2 linked regions of the Spiractinospora alimapuensis genome follow. The protein of the gene in region 2 interacts with the protein of the main gene of each other region in a pairwise test. Links are inferred from orthologs where the notes say so. Each region holds a gene or a part of one and is shown on either strand. Other genes may lie near its edges.

The links.
Region 1: the proteins of J4H86_RS02215 (region 2) and ndk interact in binary tests that used the Escherichia coli proteins (3 or more experiments, as listed by UniProt). The link is inferred for Spiractinospora alimapuensis from one-to-one orthologs.

The regions. Positions count from the first base shown.
Region 1 is NZ_CP072467.1:5,356,086-5,363,820, reverse strand. Bases 4,881-7,735 are described here. They hold ndk (nucleoside-diphosphate kinase), read right to left. Parts: upstream 6,585-7,735; coding sequence 6,177-6,584; downstream 4,881-6,176. Other genes in these bases: J4H86_RS24910 (bifunctional folylpolyglutamate synthase/dihydrofolate synthase), read right to left, coding at 6,993-7,735; J4H86_RS24915 (DUF4233 domain-containing protein), read right to left, coding at 6,624-6,989; J4H86_RS24925 (rod shape-determining protein), read right to left, coding at 4,917-5,948; mreC (rod shape-determining protein MreC), read right to left, coding at 4,881-4,911. Also shown: J4H86_RS24950 (TIGR03960 family B12-binding radical SAM protein), read right to left, coding at 1-66; rod shape-determining protein RodA, read right to left, coding at 208-1,371; mrdA (penicillin-binding protein 2), read right to left, coding at 1,368-3,467; rod shape-determining protein MreD, read right to left, coding at 3,464-4,009; more of mreC, read right to left, coding at 4,006-4,880. UniProt on the Escherichia coli protein: Major role in the synthesis of nucleoside triphosphates other than ATP. The ATP gamma phosphate is transferred to the NDP beta phosphate via a ping-pong mechanism, using a phosphorylated active-site intermediate.
Region 2 is NZ_CP072467.1:499,381-507,131, reverse strand. Bases 4,644-7,514 are described here. They hold J4H86_RS02215 (5-formyltetrahydrofolate cyclo-ligase), read right to left. Parts: upstream 6,513-7,514; coding sequence 5,775-6,512; downstream 4,644-5,774. Other genes in these bases: J4H86_RS02210 (TIGR03621 family F420-dependent LLM class oxidoreductase), read left to right, coding at 6,621-7,514; J4H86_RS02220 (class I SAM-dependent methyltransferase), read right to left, coding at 4,968-5,723; J4H86_RS02225 (response regulator), read left to right, coding at 4,644-4,900. Also shown: J4H86_RS02250 (FMN-binding negative transcriptional regulator), read left to right, coding at 1-555; J4H86_RS02245 (hypothetical protein), read right to left, coding at 563-703; J4H86_RS02240 (ABC transporter ATP-binding protein), read right to left, coding at 1,090-1,782; J4H86_RS02235 (FtsX-like permease family protein), read right to left, coding at 1,779-2,867; J4H86_RS02230 (sensor histidine kinase), read left to right, coding at 3,048-4,265; more of J4H86_RS02225, read left to right, coding at 4,262-4,643; more of J4H86_RS02210, read left to right, coding at 7,515-7,541; RNA polymerase sigma factor SigJ, read left to right, coding at 7,604-7,751. UniProt on the Escherichia coli protein: Involved in the removal of 5-formyltetrahydrofolate.

The sequences.
Region 1 (7,735 bases), 4.9 Mb from region 2 along the record:
CTGCACGGGCTTGCGCACGCTGGGAAGCAGGTCCTCCAGTTGAGGGAAGACGGACTCAACGGGCATGCGGACTCCCCCAGGGATCGGTGGTAGGAGTCTCCCAGGCTACCCGCCTGCGCGCTCCGACACTGCGGAGCCCACACACCGCCCGCCACCGGCCGAATACTGGCCCCGCGCCGCCGTTCTGGCGGGGGTCACCGCCAGGTGTCAGTCGTATCCGGGATCGCGGGCGTTGACCGCGAGGACCAGACCCACCGCGGCGAACTGGGCGACGGCCGCCGTCCCGCCGTAGGAGAGGAACAGCAGCGGGATCCCGGTGACCGGCATGATGCCCAGGCACATACCGATGTTCACGGTGCTCTGGAAGGCGAACCACGCGGCGACGCCGACACACAGCAGGCGGCCGTAGGGCACCTCGCACTTGCGGGCGATGCGCAGGATGCGCAGCAGCACGATCATGATGAGACCGATGACGGCAGCGGCACCGACGAACCCGAACTCCTCGCCCGCGACGGTGAAGACGAAGTCGGTGTGTTGTTCGGGGACGAAGTGACCGGCGGTCTGTTCTCCGTCGAAGAGCCCCTTACCGGTGACGCCCCCGGATCCCACGGCGATGAGGGCCTGGTTGGTGTTGTAGCCGGTGCCCTGGGGGTCGGCGGAGGGCTCCATGAGGGTGGCGAGCCGGTCCATCTGGTAGGGCTCGAGCAGGTCGAACCAGAACACCGATCCCGCGGCGAGGAACCCGGCGAGCAGCATCCCGCCGATCCACAGCAGGGGCGCGCCGGAGACCGCGAGCATGGTGAGGAAGATCGCGCCGAAGACGAGCGCGGTGCCGAGGTCGGGTTGGGTGACGACGAGGATGCCGGGGATGGCGAGCGCGCCGAGGCCCAGCAGGACGTCCCGCGCCGTGGGTGCCTTCTCGCCGTCGCGGGGCTCGCCGAACAGCATGGCGAGGACGAGGATGACTCCCACCTTGGCGAGCTCGCTCGGCTGCATCTGCAGCGGCCCCGCGACCAGCCAGCCACGCGAGCCGTTGATGGTCGCGCCGAGCGGTGTGAGCACGAGGACCAGCCCGACGCACACGACGAGGTAGATGATGGAGGCGTAGGCCTTGGGGACGCGGTAGTCGAGCGCGGCGACGACCACACACACGATCGCACCCACCGAGACGTGCGCGATGTGGCGGCGGAACATGTCGGTGACGCCGGGGTCCGCGGGGTCGGCGGTGGCCGACCAGACGAGCAGACTGCCCAGAACGGACAGGGCGACCACGCTCACGACCAGAACCCAGTCCACCCGCCTCGGAAGCCCGGTGCGGATCACCCGGGTCACGGAGCCGCGGCTGGGGGCGAGGCTCGGGAGCGCGCTCACGGCTCCACGTCCTCAGGAGGGACCACTTCGCCGTTGGGTTTCATCTCGGGCATCTCTGTCGGTGGTTCCCCGTCCGGCAGCGCGGCCTCATCAGCTCCACCGACGCCGTAGATGCCCTCGTAGACCTCGGCGGCCACCGGGGCCGCGTATGTACCGCCGGTGCCACCCTGGGACAGGACGACCACGACGGCCAGGCGGGGGTCGTCGGCCGGGGCGAAGGACGCGAAGAGCGCCGACTCCGTACGCCCGACGGAGGTGGAGGTGCCGGTCTTTCCGGCAACTGCGACCTCGTTCTGTGGGAAGTCGCCGAACGCCCCGCTCGCGGTGCCGGACCGGGTGACGTCCCCGAGGGCGTCACGGATGTAGCTCAGGGTCTCGTCGCTGGCGGGCACTTCGCCGGCGACCTCGGGTTCGATCGTCTCCACGTCACCGGTCGGAGAGATGAACCCCTTGCCGACACGTGGTTCGTACACGGTGCCCCCGTTCGCGATCGCGGAGTAGGCGACGGCGAGCTGCAGTGGTGAGACGAGAACGTCGCCCTGGCCGATCGCGAAGTTGGCGGCGTCGCCCGCGCGCCACGCGTAGCCGTCAAGGCAGTGTTCGCGGTCGGCCTGGCGCAGGTAGCCCGCGTTGTCCTGGCCGTCGTAGCCGCCTTCGGCATTCTCACAGGCCTGGTCCTTCGTCTGCTCCCAGTACTCCTGCTTCCACGCGCGGTCGGGGATACGTCCGGTGGGTTCGTCCGGCAGGTCGATCCCCGTCGGTGAACCGAAGCCGAATCCGCGCGCCATGGTCGGCTCCGCGTCGACGGGGTCGTCCACGGGGTCCGATCCCCCGTCCTGGAGCCACTGCTCGTGGCCGAACTTGTAGAAGATGGTGTTGCAGGAGACGACGAGCGCGCGGTGCAGGCTGATGGTGCCGTAGGAGCCGCTCTCGTAGTTCTTGAACGCGCGGTTGCCGACCTGGTAGGAGCTGGGGCAGGGGTAGCTTCCGTTCAGGTCGTAGCCGTTCTCGACGGCCGCGGACAACGTGGACGGCTTGAACGTGGAGCCCGGCGGGTACAGCCCCTGCACCGCGCGGGAGGTGAGCGGTTCGCCGGCGTCCTCGGAGAGGAGCCGGTCGTAGGTCTCCTGGTCGATTCCGCCGTCCCAGACGCTGGGGTCGTAGCTCGGTGAGCTCGCCATCGCCACCACGTCGCCGTTGGTGACGTCCATGACGACGACCGCTCCGGAGTCCGCCGGATAGCCCTGGCCGCGGGAGCGGTTGAGGCCGGCCTCGAGCGCGTCCTCGGCGATGCCCTGCACCTTGCTGTCGATGGTGGTGACGAGGGTTTGGCCCGACTCCGCCGCCGTCTCCTCCACGACCTCGGTGACGTTGCCGCCGGCGTCGACGGCGAGGCGCCGCAGGCCGGCGTTTCCACGGAGCTGTTCGTCGTAGCTGGCTTCCACGCCGTCGCGACCAACCAGGTCGACGCCGGTGAACTGTGTGCGTAGCTGTTCGCGTTGTTCGAGTTCGTCCTCGGTGACTGGTTGGAGGTAGCCCAGGACTTGGGCGGCCATCTCCCCGTGGGGGTAGTCCCGGCGCCAGAGCTGTTGGGCGCTGATCCCGGGGAACTCCTCCTGGCGTTCGAGGATGCGCAGCACCCGTTCGGGTTCGACACCCTCGGCGAGCGTGATGGGTTGGTAGGGGGATCCGGCCCAACATGGCCGGTCGACGTCGGGTCCGCACAGCCGGGTCCGGCGCTGGAGTTTCTCGACCTCGGTGTCGAGCACGTCGGCGAGATCGGTGAGGACGCCGACGCCGCCGTCGTCCTGTTCGGCGAGGGCGTGGAAGTCGGCGGAGACCACGAGGTTGGACTCGTTGCCGACGAGCCGGCGCCCCGCGGCGTCGATGATCTCGCCTCGCGCCGCGGGGACGATCAGGTCCTGGACGCGGTTCTCCGCGGCGAGCTCGTGGTAGTAGTCGCCCATGGGGACCTGGAGGAACCACAGGCGCCCGGTGAGGACGACGGCGAGGACGACGACGAGGGCCTGGGCGAGCAGGATCACCCAGGCGCCCGGGGTCTTCGGGGCGCTGGGGCGGGACGGGAGCGGACTCATCGTCGCCTTCCTGGGACCAGGCTGTCTCCGCCGAAGTAGGAGAACTCGTCCTCGGCCGAGCGGCGCATCACCCAGGTGACCGCGAAGAGGACGAACGGGCTGAGCAGCATCGTGGTCCCCAACGCGAACGGCAGTGTGCCGAGGACACTGGACACGGTGACCCGGGGGTCACCCAGGAGTACGCCGATCAGTGCGTCGCCCAGCACCACTCCGACGACCGCGGCCGCGGCGACTCCGAAGGGCAGTAGGGGTGAGCGTCGGGCCGCTGAGTGGGCGCGGCCGGCGAAGTAGCCCACCAGGCACAGCAGGATGGCGTAGCGGCCCAGTTCGTGGTCGGCCGGTGGGAGTAGGTCCAGGGCGAGGCCGGTGCTGAAGCCGGCGATCACGCCGGTGGTGGGTCCGACCGCGACCGCGGCGGCCACCAGGACCAGAAGCACCAGGTCGGGTGCGGTACCGCCGGGGAACGGAAGTCGGTTGATGAGGCCGGCCTGGATGACGACGGCCGCGACGAGCATGAGGGCGACGAGTGCGCTGCGGGTCACGGCTGTGCCTCCTCGTCGGAGTCCTTCTCGGCGTCGTCGGGCAGGAGGTCGTCGCCGGGGTCCCCGTCGGGGCCGGCGACGACGACTCCCACGACGTCGATCTGGCTGAGGTCGACGGCGGGGCGCACCTCCGCCGCCTGGGTCATCTCGCCCTCGTCCTCGGCGATGTTCTCGACGGTGCCGATGGGCACCCCGGGGACGAAGGGAGCGTTGTCGTGGGAGCCCAGGGTGACTACTCGGTCGCCGGGGTCCACGGTGGAGGTGGAGTCGAGGAGTTCCAGTCGCAGCAGACTGTCGCCCGAGAGTGATCGGGCCTGCCCGCGCACGACGCCGGCCTCGGAGGAGTCCTCCATACGGGATCCGACCGCGGAGGAGGCGTCGTTGAGCATGAGGACGGTGGCGCGTCGCGCGGTCGCGTTGGTGACCCGTCCCACGAGGCCGTCCGCGTGCACGACGGTCATGTCCTCCCCGACGCCGTCCTCGGTTCCGACGTCCAGGACGATCGACTCCGCGGAGCCCTGCGGGGAGATGCGGGTGACCGCGTGGGCGGGGACCACCTCGTAGCCGCCCAGGTCACTGAGGTGCAACAGGTCGGCGAGTTGGTCAGCGCGTTCCTCGTCGTACTCGGCCGAACGCACCCGTTGGCGCAGGTCCGCGTTCTCCTCCTCCAGTTCGCTGATGCGGTCGTTGGCGCCGGAGGCGTTGCGCAGCGCGTCGTAGGTGGAGTGCAGCGGCGTGGCGGCCGCCGAGACTCCCGCGGAGACGGGGGTGAACGCGAACGATCCCACTTCGCGCGCGGCGCCCGTGACGGGGTCGGCGACGCCCTGGTCGTCCAGGACCAGGACGGCGGCGCCGACGGCGAGTAGGCCGGCGAGCAGGAGACGTGGCTTGTCCGTGCGCACGTCGATCAGCCCCGCCGGTCCGGTACCAGGACCTGGCGCAGCCGCTCGAAGTCCTCGACGCAGGTTCCGGTGCCGATCGCGACGGAGTCCAGTGGGTTCTCCGCCACGTGGATCGGCATCCCGGTCTCGTGGCGGAGCCGGTCGTCCAGGCCGCGAAGCAGCGCGCCGCCACCGGTGACCGCCACGCCGCGGTCCATGATGTCGCCGGCGAGCTCCGGCGGGCACTTGTCCAAGGTGTTGCGCAGCGCGTCGATGATCGCCGTGACGGGTTCCTCGATCGCGCGCCGTAGTTCCGCGGCCGTCATCACCACGGTCTTGGGGAGACCGCTGATGAGGTCCCGCCCGCGTACCTCCGCCTTCGGCTCGTCACCGGTGGGGAACGCGGACCCGATCCCCATCTTGAGGCGCTCGGCCGTGCGCTCCCCCAGCATGAGGGAGTACTCCTTCTTGGCGAAGGTCTGGATCGCCTGGTCGAGCTCGTCGCCGCCCACCCGGATCGACTGCGCGGTGACGATCCCACCGAGCGAGATGATGGCGACCTCCGTGGTCCCGCCACCGATGTCGACCACCATGTTTCCGGTCGGCTCGTGTACCGGGAGCCCGGCACCGATAGCGGCGGCCATCGGCTCTTCCACGATGTAGACGCGGCGGGCCCCGGCCTGGTATCCGGCCTCCTTCACCGCGCGCTGTTCGACTCCGGTGATACCGCTGGGGACCGCGACGATGACGCGCGGTTTGGCGAAGTGGCGTCTGCGGTGGATCTTCTGGATGAAGTAGCGGAGCATCCGCTCGGTGACCTCGAAGTCGGCGATCACGCCGTCCTTCAGTGGGCGCACGGCGGTGATGTTGTCCGGGGTGCGCCCGATCATCTGCTTGGCCTCGATGCCAACGGCGACGATCTTCCCGGTCACCGTGTTGAGGGCGACGACAGAGGGCTCGTTCAGAACAACGCCCCGTCCTCGTACGTAGACGAGCGTGTTCGCGGTACCGAGATCCACTGCCATGTCGCGGCCGAGAAACGCGAGGTTGGTCGTCATTACCGCCCCAATTCGGCGCCAAGTGTCACTGTCCTGATCTTGCGGACAGCGCCGCCCGATCCGCCACGGATGCGGAACGAGCCACTTGTATCGTAACGCTCCGATCACAGAGTGTTACTCAAACACACCGTGCGGGGCGAGGATGGTCGAAATCGACCGGGAGCCCCGCTCCCCCAACACAAAAACGGCGCCCCACACCAGGGACGCCGCCACACCGACCCCGGACGACTAGTCCAGATTCGGGAAGAACAGCTTGATCTCCCGCTCGGCCGAGTAGGTGGAATCGGAGCCGTGCACGATGTTGGTCTGTACTTCCAGGGCGTAGTCGCCGCGGATGGTGCCGGGTCCGGCCTGGACCGGGTCGGTCGCTCCGGCGAGGGCGCGGAAGGCTTCGACGGCGCGCTCGCCTTCGGCGACCAGGGCCACGAGGGAGCCGGAGGTGATGAATTCGACGAGGGACGGGAAGAAGGGCCGCTGGGCGTGCTCTTCGTAGTGGGTTTTCGCGGTGTCTTCGTCGAGGGTGCGCATGTCCATGGCGACGATACGCAGCCCCTTACGTTCCACGCGGCTGATGACGTCACCGATGATGTTGCGGCGCACGCCGTCAGGCTTGATCAGGACTAGGGTGCGTTCCACGGACTTGGCCCTTTCTTCATCGTGGGAATCGGTGGAACTCTACCGCTCTTCGGGTGCTGCCTGGGCCTGTGGGGGCGAATTCGATCCGGGCGGTGCGTCGAATCGACTGCCGAGGATGAGGGCCACGGCCCACAGGATGCCGAAGATGATGCCGACGATCGCGAAGCCGCCCATGTCGGGGACGATCAGCCCGCTGCCGACGACCAGTGCCTGGAGCGCGGTGCCCAGGTGGCGTGCCCAGGTGAACCGTTGTAGGCCCGCGAGCACGAACGCCGCCACGGCCATGCCGCCCCAGACGCCGGAGGCGATCCCGGCCGAGATACCGGCGAGGTTGATGGCGACGGGGATGGCGAGGGCGATGACCATGCCTTGGAATCCCAGTACCACGGCGCACAGCATTCTCATCGCCTACTCCTCTCCTCCGAGCAGGTGTCGGGCGTCGCCCGCCGTCACCACGGATCCGGTGATCAGAACGCCGTGCCCGCTGAGCTGACCGGTGTCCTCGGCGATCGTGACCGCGAGGTCGATCGCGTCGTCCAGGCGCTCGGCGATGTGTACCCGGTCCTCGCCGAACACCTCCACCGCCAGCGCCGCCAGGCGCTCGGGGTCGAGACTGCGGGGTGAGTGGTTCCGGGTGACCACGATCTCGGTGAGCAGCGGCTCCAAAGGTTCCAGGATGCCCTCGACGTCCTTGTCGGCGAGGACCGCGACGAGGCCGACGAGGCGGTCGAAGCTGAATCCCTCCTCCACCGCTGCGGCGGTGGCCGCCATGCCGGCTGGGTTGTGTGCCGCGTCCACGAGGATGGTGGGGCTTCGACGAACGACCTCCAACCGGCCTGGCGACTGGGTACCGGAGAGTCCGTCACGCACCAGTTCCGGGTCGAGCCGCTCGTCCCCCTCGGCGGGTCCGGCGAAGGCTTCCACCGCGGCGATGGCGATGCTGGCGTTGCGTGCCTGGTACTCGCCGTGCAGTGGGAGCAGGATGTCGCCGTACTCGCCGCGCAGGCCGCGGACGGTCACCAGTTGGCCGCCGACGGCGACGTCACGGTGCAGCACACCGAACTCCAGGCCCTCGCGCGCCACGGTGGCGCCGACCTCCGCGGCGCGCTCCATCAGTACCTCGGCGACGGACACCCGCTGTTCGGCGAGGA
Region 2 (7,751 bases):
GGCGACCTCGTCACCCCCACCGCCGACGGGCTGCGGGCGACGATGCTCCCGCTGGTCTACGACCCCGACCTCGGCGACCACGGAGCGCTCCTCGGCCACTTCGCACGCAACAACCCCCACTGGCAGTCACCCCCGACCGGTGAGTCACTGGTCATCCTCCGCGGCCCCGACGCCTACGTCAGCCCTGGCTGGTACGAAACGAAGCGGGAACACGGCCGCGTCGTGCCAACGTGGAACTACCTGACCGCCCACGTGTTCGGTGAGCTGCGCCTCCATGACGACCCCGCGTGGCTCGACGGCCACGTTCGCCGCCTGACCGACCTCCATGAGGCCACCGAGGCACGACCGTGGTCGACCGATGACGCCCCCGAACGCTTCATCGCCGGGCAACTGCGCGCCATCGTCGGCGTCGAGCTACGCATCTCCCGGATCGAGGCGCGCGCGAAACTCAGCCAGAACCGGTCGGCCGCCGACCAGGACGGCGTCATCGAGGGACTTCACGCTCGGGGGGACCACGCCAGCGCCAACGCGGTCCGGGACGCGCGCTCCGGTTGAGTGGGCGTCACTCGCCGGAGCGGCCCTCGGCCAACTCCGTCAGTAAGGACAGCCCCGCCTGCCACCCCTGGGTGTTCTCCTCGGCGTAGCGCCGCCGCTCCTCGTCGCTTCCGTGCAGCGCGGCGAAACCCGACTCCACGATCCTCACCCGGGAACGCTGATCGCCATCCGGTTCCAGGGAACTCCACGAGCGTGGCGTTGCCGGGGTCCGGCGCGACGTCGGGGACCAGTGCCCACCGTACGGTGAGCAGGCGTTCCGGACGGACGTCCTCCACCACGCCGAGGAACCGTCCGTGCTCGGCCCACTCGAAGACCGCGGCCCCACCGGGAACGGCGTCGAGCTCGGCGCCGTCGAACGCGAACCACCGCCGGATGCCCGCACCGTCCGCGATCAGGGGCCACACTCGTTCCACCGGAGCGCCCACACGCGCGACGCACTCGATCCGATCACTGTTCACGCCGCCTCCTCGCCTCGCCCACGTCCACCCTAGTGCGGCGGCCCGCTCCGCCTCGGCCACACGCGCCGAGGCGGGGTCACCGATGACCCGCGGGTTCGGCCTCGCCGGTGAGGTGGCCGTCGCGCATGTGTGCCACCGTGTCGGCGGCGTCCAGGTACTCGGTGTCGTGGGTGACCAGCACGGTGGCGATCGCGAACCGTCGGGTGACCGTCGCGACCAGGTCCGTGATCCCACGGCCCCTAGCATGGTCCAGGGCCGCGGTGGGTTCGTCCACCAACAGCACACTCGGTTGTCCCATGGGGGCGCGGGCGATGTTCACGCGCTGACGTTCACCTCCCGAGAGCTGGTGCGGGCGGCGATGGCGTTTGTTCTCCAGACCCACCGTGCGCAGGAGCTCCTCGGCCGCGGATCGGGCCGCCGCCACGGAACCGCCCCGAAGGTGCTCGGTGACCAGAAGGTTCTCCTCGGCGGTGAGCGAACCGACCAGGTTGGGTTGTTGGAACACGATCCCGATCCTGGACGCGCGTAGATGCGTGCGCCGCGCCGGCGACAGGTGGGTCACGTCGACGTCGTCGATTCGGACGGTTCCGGACGCGGGGCGCATCAGCGTCGCGGCCACCGCGAGCAGGCTCGACTTGCCGGAGCCGGAGGGGCCGACCACGGCCGCCACCTCACCTGGCGCGACGTGCAGCGACACGCCGGCGAGAGCGGTGACCTGGTCCTCCCCGTCGGGGTAGGTGAGGGACACGTCGTGCAGCGTGAGACTCATCGGACACCTCCCAGTGCCGTCAGGGGATCAACCGAGGTCACGCGCCGGACCGCGAGCGCCGCGCCCGCCATACCGAGCGCGACCATGCCGGCGACCGGGAACAGCGTGGTCGCCAGCGTGGACTCGAACGGCACCATCGTCGCGGCGGCGGCTCCGACCGCGACTCCCAACGCGCCGCCGAGTACGGCGCCTCCGGTCAGAACGAGGAACGCCTGGGTGAGCGCGTCGCGCAGCAGGTAGCGGGTCGACGCCCCGAGCGCCTTCAGGATGGCGATGTCCCCGGAGCGCTGAATCGTCCAGACCGTGAGGAACGCCCCGGTGACCAGGGCCGAGATCGCGTAGAGGAAACCCAGCATCATCCGCAGTGAGCCGTTCTCCGACGAGAAGGCGCCGATGGCGCTCAGGCTGTCGGCGACGTCGACCGAGAGGGTGTCTGCGGCCAGGTCGGCCGCTGCGACGTCCAGGTCCCCGTCGACCTCCACCGCCAGAACCGTCGCCTCGTCCCCGGGCTCCGCGTCCGGTGTGTGGCCGGGGTCGAGGCCGCGCCAGGTGTCCAGGGTGGTCCACAGGGCCGGCATGTGGCTGTAGTAGGCGTCTCCGGCCACCGCCGACACGGTCAGCTCCCGCCCGGACACCGTCATCGTGTCGCCCGGGACGATCCCCTCCTCCTCGGCGAACCCTTCGGGGACCACGACCTCTCCGTCCGCCACGCGTTCCGGGGCGAGGCCGCTGTCCGGTGGGGCCCCGAACACGGTGACGCCCGTGGTGCCCACGGCGATGTCCGCCCTGGCCTGGGTGACACCCACCAGATGCGCGGCGGCCACGCCCGGGGCCGCGGCCCATTCGTCCCGCTGCGGGGCGTCAACCACGCTGTCCTCGAACGACTCCTCCGGATCGGCCTCACCGGAGGACCCGAACACGATCCGGTCCGTGGGCAGATCACGCACCGCGGAGGTGGACTGGCTGGCGAGCCCCGCTGTCAGTCCCGACAGCAGCACGATCAGCATGGTGATGAGTGCGACCACCGAACCCATGAGCGCGAAACGCCCCCACGCGAACCGTATGTCGCGAACGGCGATGAACACGGTTTTCCTCTCTCGACGTCGACATCACCATCCAGGGTGGGACGCGCCGGCGTTCGTGCCATCGCGGAGAAGGTGGATCTCTGGTGTCCGAATGCCCGACCAGGGGATCAATCGAATGATTGATGCGTGCGGACACCAGAGGTGCCTAGGGTGTGGACCGGGTCGGGGGTGAGTCGGGGAATGGCAGTTGGGGCGCGGTCCACGGCATCGTGGCTACCGCCGGGCATCACCGTGTTGCGCGGGCTCCGGTGGGTGCTTCACGCCAGCTTCCTGCTCCTGCTCACGATCGCCGCGGTGCAGGGAGTCGCGGACGACGCGCCGTACCGCTGGGTCGCGGCCGGGGGAGCCGCGCTGCTGGCCGTGGTGTACGCGACCGGTGGGCGCGCGGCACGGCGTGACGCGCGCCGGTGGACTCAACTCCTGTGGCTCGCCGTGGTCACGGCACTATGGGGCGGACTCCTCGTTGCCAGCCCGCACTTTTCCTGGGTCGCGTTCCCGCTGTTCTTCTGGCACCTCCACCTCTTGGGGGGACGTCACGCCGTGGGGGCGATCGCCGTCATCACCGCCGCGGTGGTGGCCACGCAGGGGCTGCACTCGGGCGGACTGGACGCCGCTATGGTGCTCGGGCCGGCGCTGGGCGCGGTGTCGGCCGTGGTGATCTCGGTTGGCTACAGCACGCTGTATCGGGAGAGTCAGCAGCGCCTGCGGCTCATCGAGGAGCTCACCCGTGCCCGGGACGAGCTGTCGTCCAGCCAGCACCGGGCGGGAGTCCTCGCCGAACGGGAGCGGCTGGCACGGGAGATCCACGACACGCTCGCCCAGGGGCTGTCCAGCATCGTTCTCCTCCTCCGGGCGGCGGAGAACGAGCTTCCGGCGGGACGCGGACGCGACCACGTCCGTGACGCACGTGCGAGCGCGGTCACCAACCTCGAGGAAGCGCGCCGGTTCGTCCGCGACCTCACTCCTCCCTCCCTCGCGACGCAGAGCCTGGCCGAGGCCCTTCGCCGTCTGTGCCAGCGGGTGGGGCGGGAGAGTGGGATCGACTGCCAGTCCCGGATCGACGGGCCGCCCACGCCTCTCCCCGCTGCCGTGGAGGTCGCGCTGCTGCGGTCCGCCCAGGCGAGTCTCGCCAACGTGGTGGCGCACGCGCGGGCCACCACAACGGTCGTCACCCTGGGGTTTCTCGGCAACGAGGTCACGCTGGACATCTTCGACGACGGCGTCGGTTTCGACCCCGCCGCCCTCGACACCTACGAGGGTGGGACAGGTTTCGGACTGATCGCGCTGCGCGACCGGATCACCGCGTTCGGCGGCACGGTCGACGTCGAGACCTCGCCGGGCCTCGGCACCGCCATCGCGGTACGGCTGCCACTGTCCGACGAAGGCGAGGCGACGTGACGGACGATCCCCTGCGGCTGCTGCTCGTGGACGACCACCCGGTCGTCCGGCGCGGCCTGCGCGCCATGTTCGACGACCGCTCGGACATGACGGTCGTCGCCGAGGTGTCCGGAGGTGAGGAGGCACTGGCGGCGGTACGTCGCGGTGGGATCGACGTGGTGCTCATGGACCTGCGACTCGGCGCGGCGATGGACGGTGTGACCGCCACCCGCCGGATCACCGAACGCCCCGAGGCGCCCCCGGTGTTGGTGCTCACGACATACGACACCGACGCCGACATCCTCTCCGCCGTCGAGGCCGGCGCGACCGGCTACATCCTGAAGGACGCTCCCCCCGAGGAGCTGTGCCAGGCGGTACGCACCGCCGCGCAGGGACAGACGGCGCTCGCCCCGTCCGTGGCACGGCGGCTCATGCACCGTCTACGCGACACGCGACCCGCGCTCAGCGCCCGCGAGGTGGAGATCCTCGGCCTGCTGTCCCGCGGCATGTCCAACCGGGCGATCTCCCGTGAACTGTTCATCAGCGAATCCACGGTCAAGACCCACCTGGTGCACATCTTCGACAAGCTGGATGTCGACAGCCGCACCGCCGCGGTCCACGCCGCCGTGGACCGCGGCGTCATTCGGATGGAGTGACACCGTGTGTACACGGCGCTGTGAGGCCGTGTAGGAGTGGCATGGGACCTGGTGACGCACCCGCGCCTCACACACGTCGTGCGACCGTGATGATCTCCGGGCTCGTCGCCGTCAACGGGTCGCGGTTCCAGCTTCCGTAGCGCTCCACCACGGCGAGTCCGCTGTCGGCGAGGAACCCGTCGAGGCTGTCGACGTCGAGGAAACGGAGTGTGCTCTCTCCACTGATGGGCTCCTTCAGTCCGTTCGCGGCGTAGGTGCCGGTGAACGTCACCGTGTCACCGTCGACTTTGCGGAGCTCGGGGGTGTAGCGCACCCGGCCGATCATGGGGTGGGAGTTGGTCACGGGGTGGTCCGGTGTCCACCGCTCCCATGCGCGCACGGCCGGGTTCCGTGTCTCGAACACCAGCCGACCCTCGCGCCTCAGTGCTCCGCGCATCGCGGACAGGGAGTGCCGTACCTCTTGGTCGCTGACCAGTTCCTGGAACGCGTGCCCCGTCATGATGACCAGGTCGAACTCCGCCGCCCAGGAAACGGAGGCCGCGTCGCCCACGACCCACTCGATCCCGCTTCCTCCCGCGGTCGTCTCCCGGGCGCGGGCGACCTCCAACATCGCCTCCGCGGGGTCGAGCCCGACCAGACGGCCCGTGTGGCCCTGGTCCCTCGCGTGCCGGAGCAGGGTGCCCGTGCCGCAGCCCACGTCAAGCACCGAGCCCGTCGCCATGATGATCTCGAGGTAGAACTCGTCCCCGGACCGGCCACCCCAGGGGTAGAGCCTGTCGTAGAGTATCGCCGCCATGGGATCGCCAAAGAGAGATTCGCCCATGTCCCGAGCGTCGCATCGTCCCCTTCCCACGAGCGACCGGTTTTTGGGGCTTCACGCCGTGGCGTCCCGTTCCGCCAGGAGCCGCCGCAGCGGGGGAATCTCCTCGATCTTCTCCAACGTGAGGTGGTTGCGGAGGATCCCCGCGGGCCGCTTGGGCGCGGGCGTACGAATCACCTCCTCGGGCGTGACGATCAGGTCGACCCGGAAATCGTGCTCGGTCTCGGGCAGCGGTCCCTCCAGCACCTGCGTCGGGTGCACCGTGGTGGCGATGACGGTGTGCTCGTCGACCAACCCCACCTCGGTGAGCAGGCCGAACTCCAGGTCGGAGAACCCGCCGCCCTTACCGACGCGTCGACCGTCGGGGTCGACCGCGACGGTGCCGCAGACGATGAGGTCGATCCGGTCCACCGTGTCCAGGGGCGTCGGGGTGGCGTGCACGGCGGAGCCCTTGATCGACGTGGCCGTGCGGGGTGCGACGTGTAGCCGATCCTCCTCCAACAGCAGGAACGGCGCGTCGCCGGCGAGACGGGGGACCGCCATGAACAGACGCTTTCCCTCGGCGACGCCCCGTGTACGCACCGGCCACTGTGGGGAGTCGGGATTGGCTTTCACGACCCGCGCGGCCGCCCACTCCGGTAACGTGGCGAGCCGTTCGGCGGCTCGCTCGGCGCCCACGAAGTTCGGGATACGCCCCTTCACCCCAGGAAAGCGCGCGGCGCCCGCGTCGCGCAGCGCGTCCCAGGTCTCGAGCCGCACCGCTGTCTTGGCCTCCGTCCGCAATTCCTCCATACCGCAAGTATGGAGGGCGTGCCATGGGTGTTAGCTCAGAGGAGAACCAGGGACCGAAACCAGCGAGACGGGTAGCGCGCCGTTCCCCTCCCGGGTTGAATCGGGGTCATGACGAAGCTGCGGTTTGGAGTCAACTTCGGAGGAGTCGACGTTGAGGACTGGCGGACTTTCTGCCGGGACAGTGAGCGTCTGGGATTCGACGTCGTGCACACCGCGGACCACCTTGGCGTCGGGTCACCGTTCGCCATGCTGGCCACAGCCGCGGAGGTCACGAACACGGTGCGGCTGGGAACGCTCGTGGTGAACACGGCGTTCTGGAACCCGGCGATGCTCGCCCGCGAGGCGGCGACCGTGGACCGGTTGTCGGGGGGACGACTCGAACTGGGGTTGGGCGCGGGGCACATGAAGTCGGAGTTCGACGCCGCGGGGATTCCGTGGCCGTCGCACGCCGAGCGCATGGACCACCTCGAGCACACGATCGCGGAGCTGGATCGGCTCTTCGCGCAGGACGGACAGTCACCGCTGCCACGCCAGGTACCCCACCCACCGTTGCTGATCGGCGGTCACGGCAACCGGGCGCTGGACGTGGCGGCGCGGCACGCCAACATCATCGGCTTCAGCGGAGCGATCCACGCCCCGGGCAAGCCGCCGGGCACGTTCCTGCTCGCCTCCTACGAGCAGACGCGGCAACGAGTGGAGTACGTCCGGCAGCGGTCCGGCACGCGGGCGGAGTCGCTGGAGTACAACGTGCTGCTGCAGGCAGTGTTCACCACGGACGACGCCGAGGCCTCAGCCGCGGACCTGGCGGATCGCTTCGGTGCGACCGGGCTGGACACCGCGGAGAAAGTGTTGGAGAACCCCTACGTTCTGGTCGGCTCCCCCGAGGAGAACGCCCGGAAGCTGCTGGATCTGCGGGACACGTTCGGGTTCGGTTACTTCAGTACCCACGGGCCGTTCCGGGACGCGCTGGCGGAGGTGATTCCGCACGTCCGTCGGCTGGAGGCGGAGGCCGCGGTACCGACCACCTAGGTCGTGTGGGTGGTGGCCGACACCGCTTCGGCCACCACCCAGGGTCGTGCGATGCTGATGTCATGGCCGCCGAGCACCCGTCCGTCCACGAGTTCGAGTCGCACCGTGCCCGACTCCTCTCCCTCGCCTACCGAATGCTCGGCTCGGCGGTGGAGGCCGAGGACGTGGTGCAGGACACCTACCTTCGCTGGCACGCGGCTGAGAAGGAGG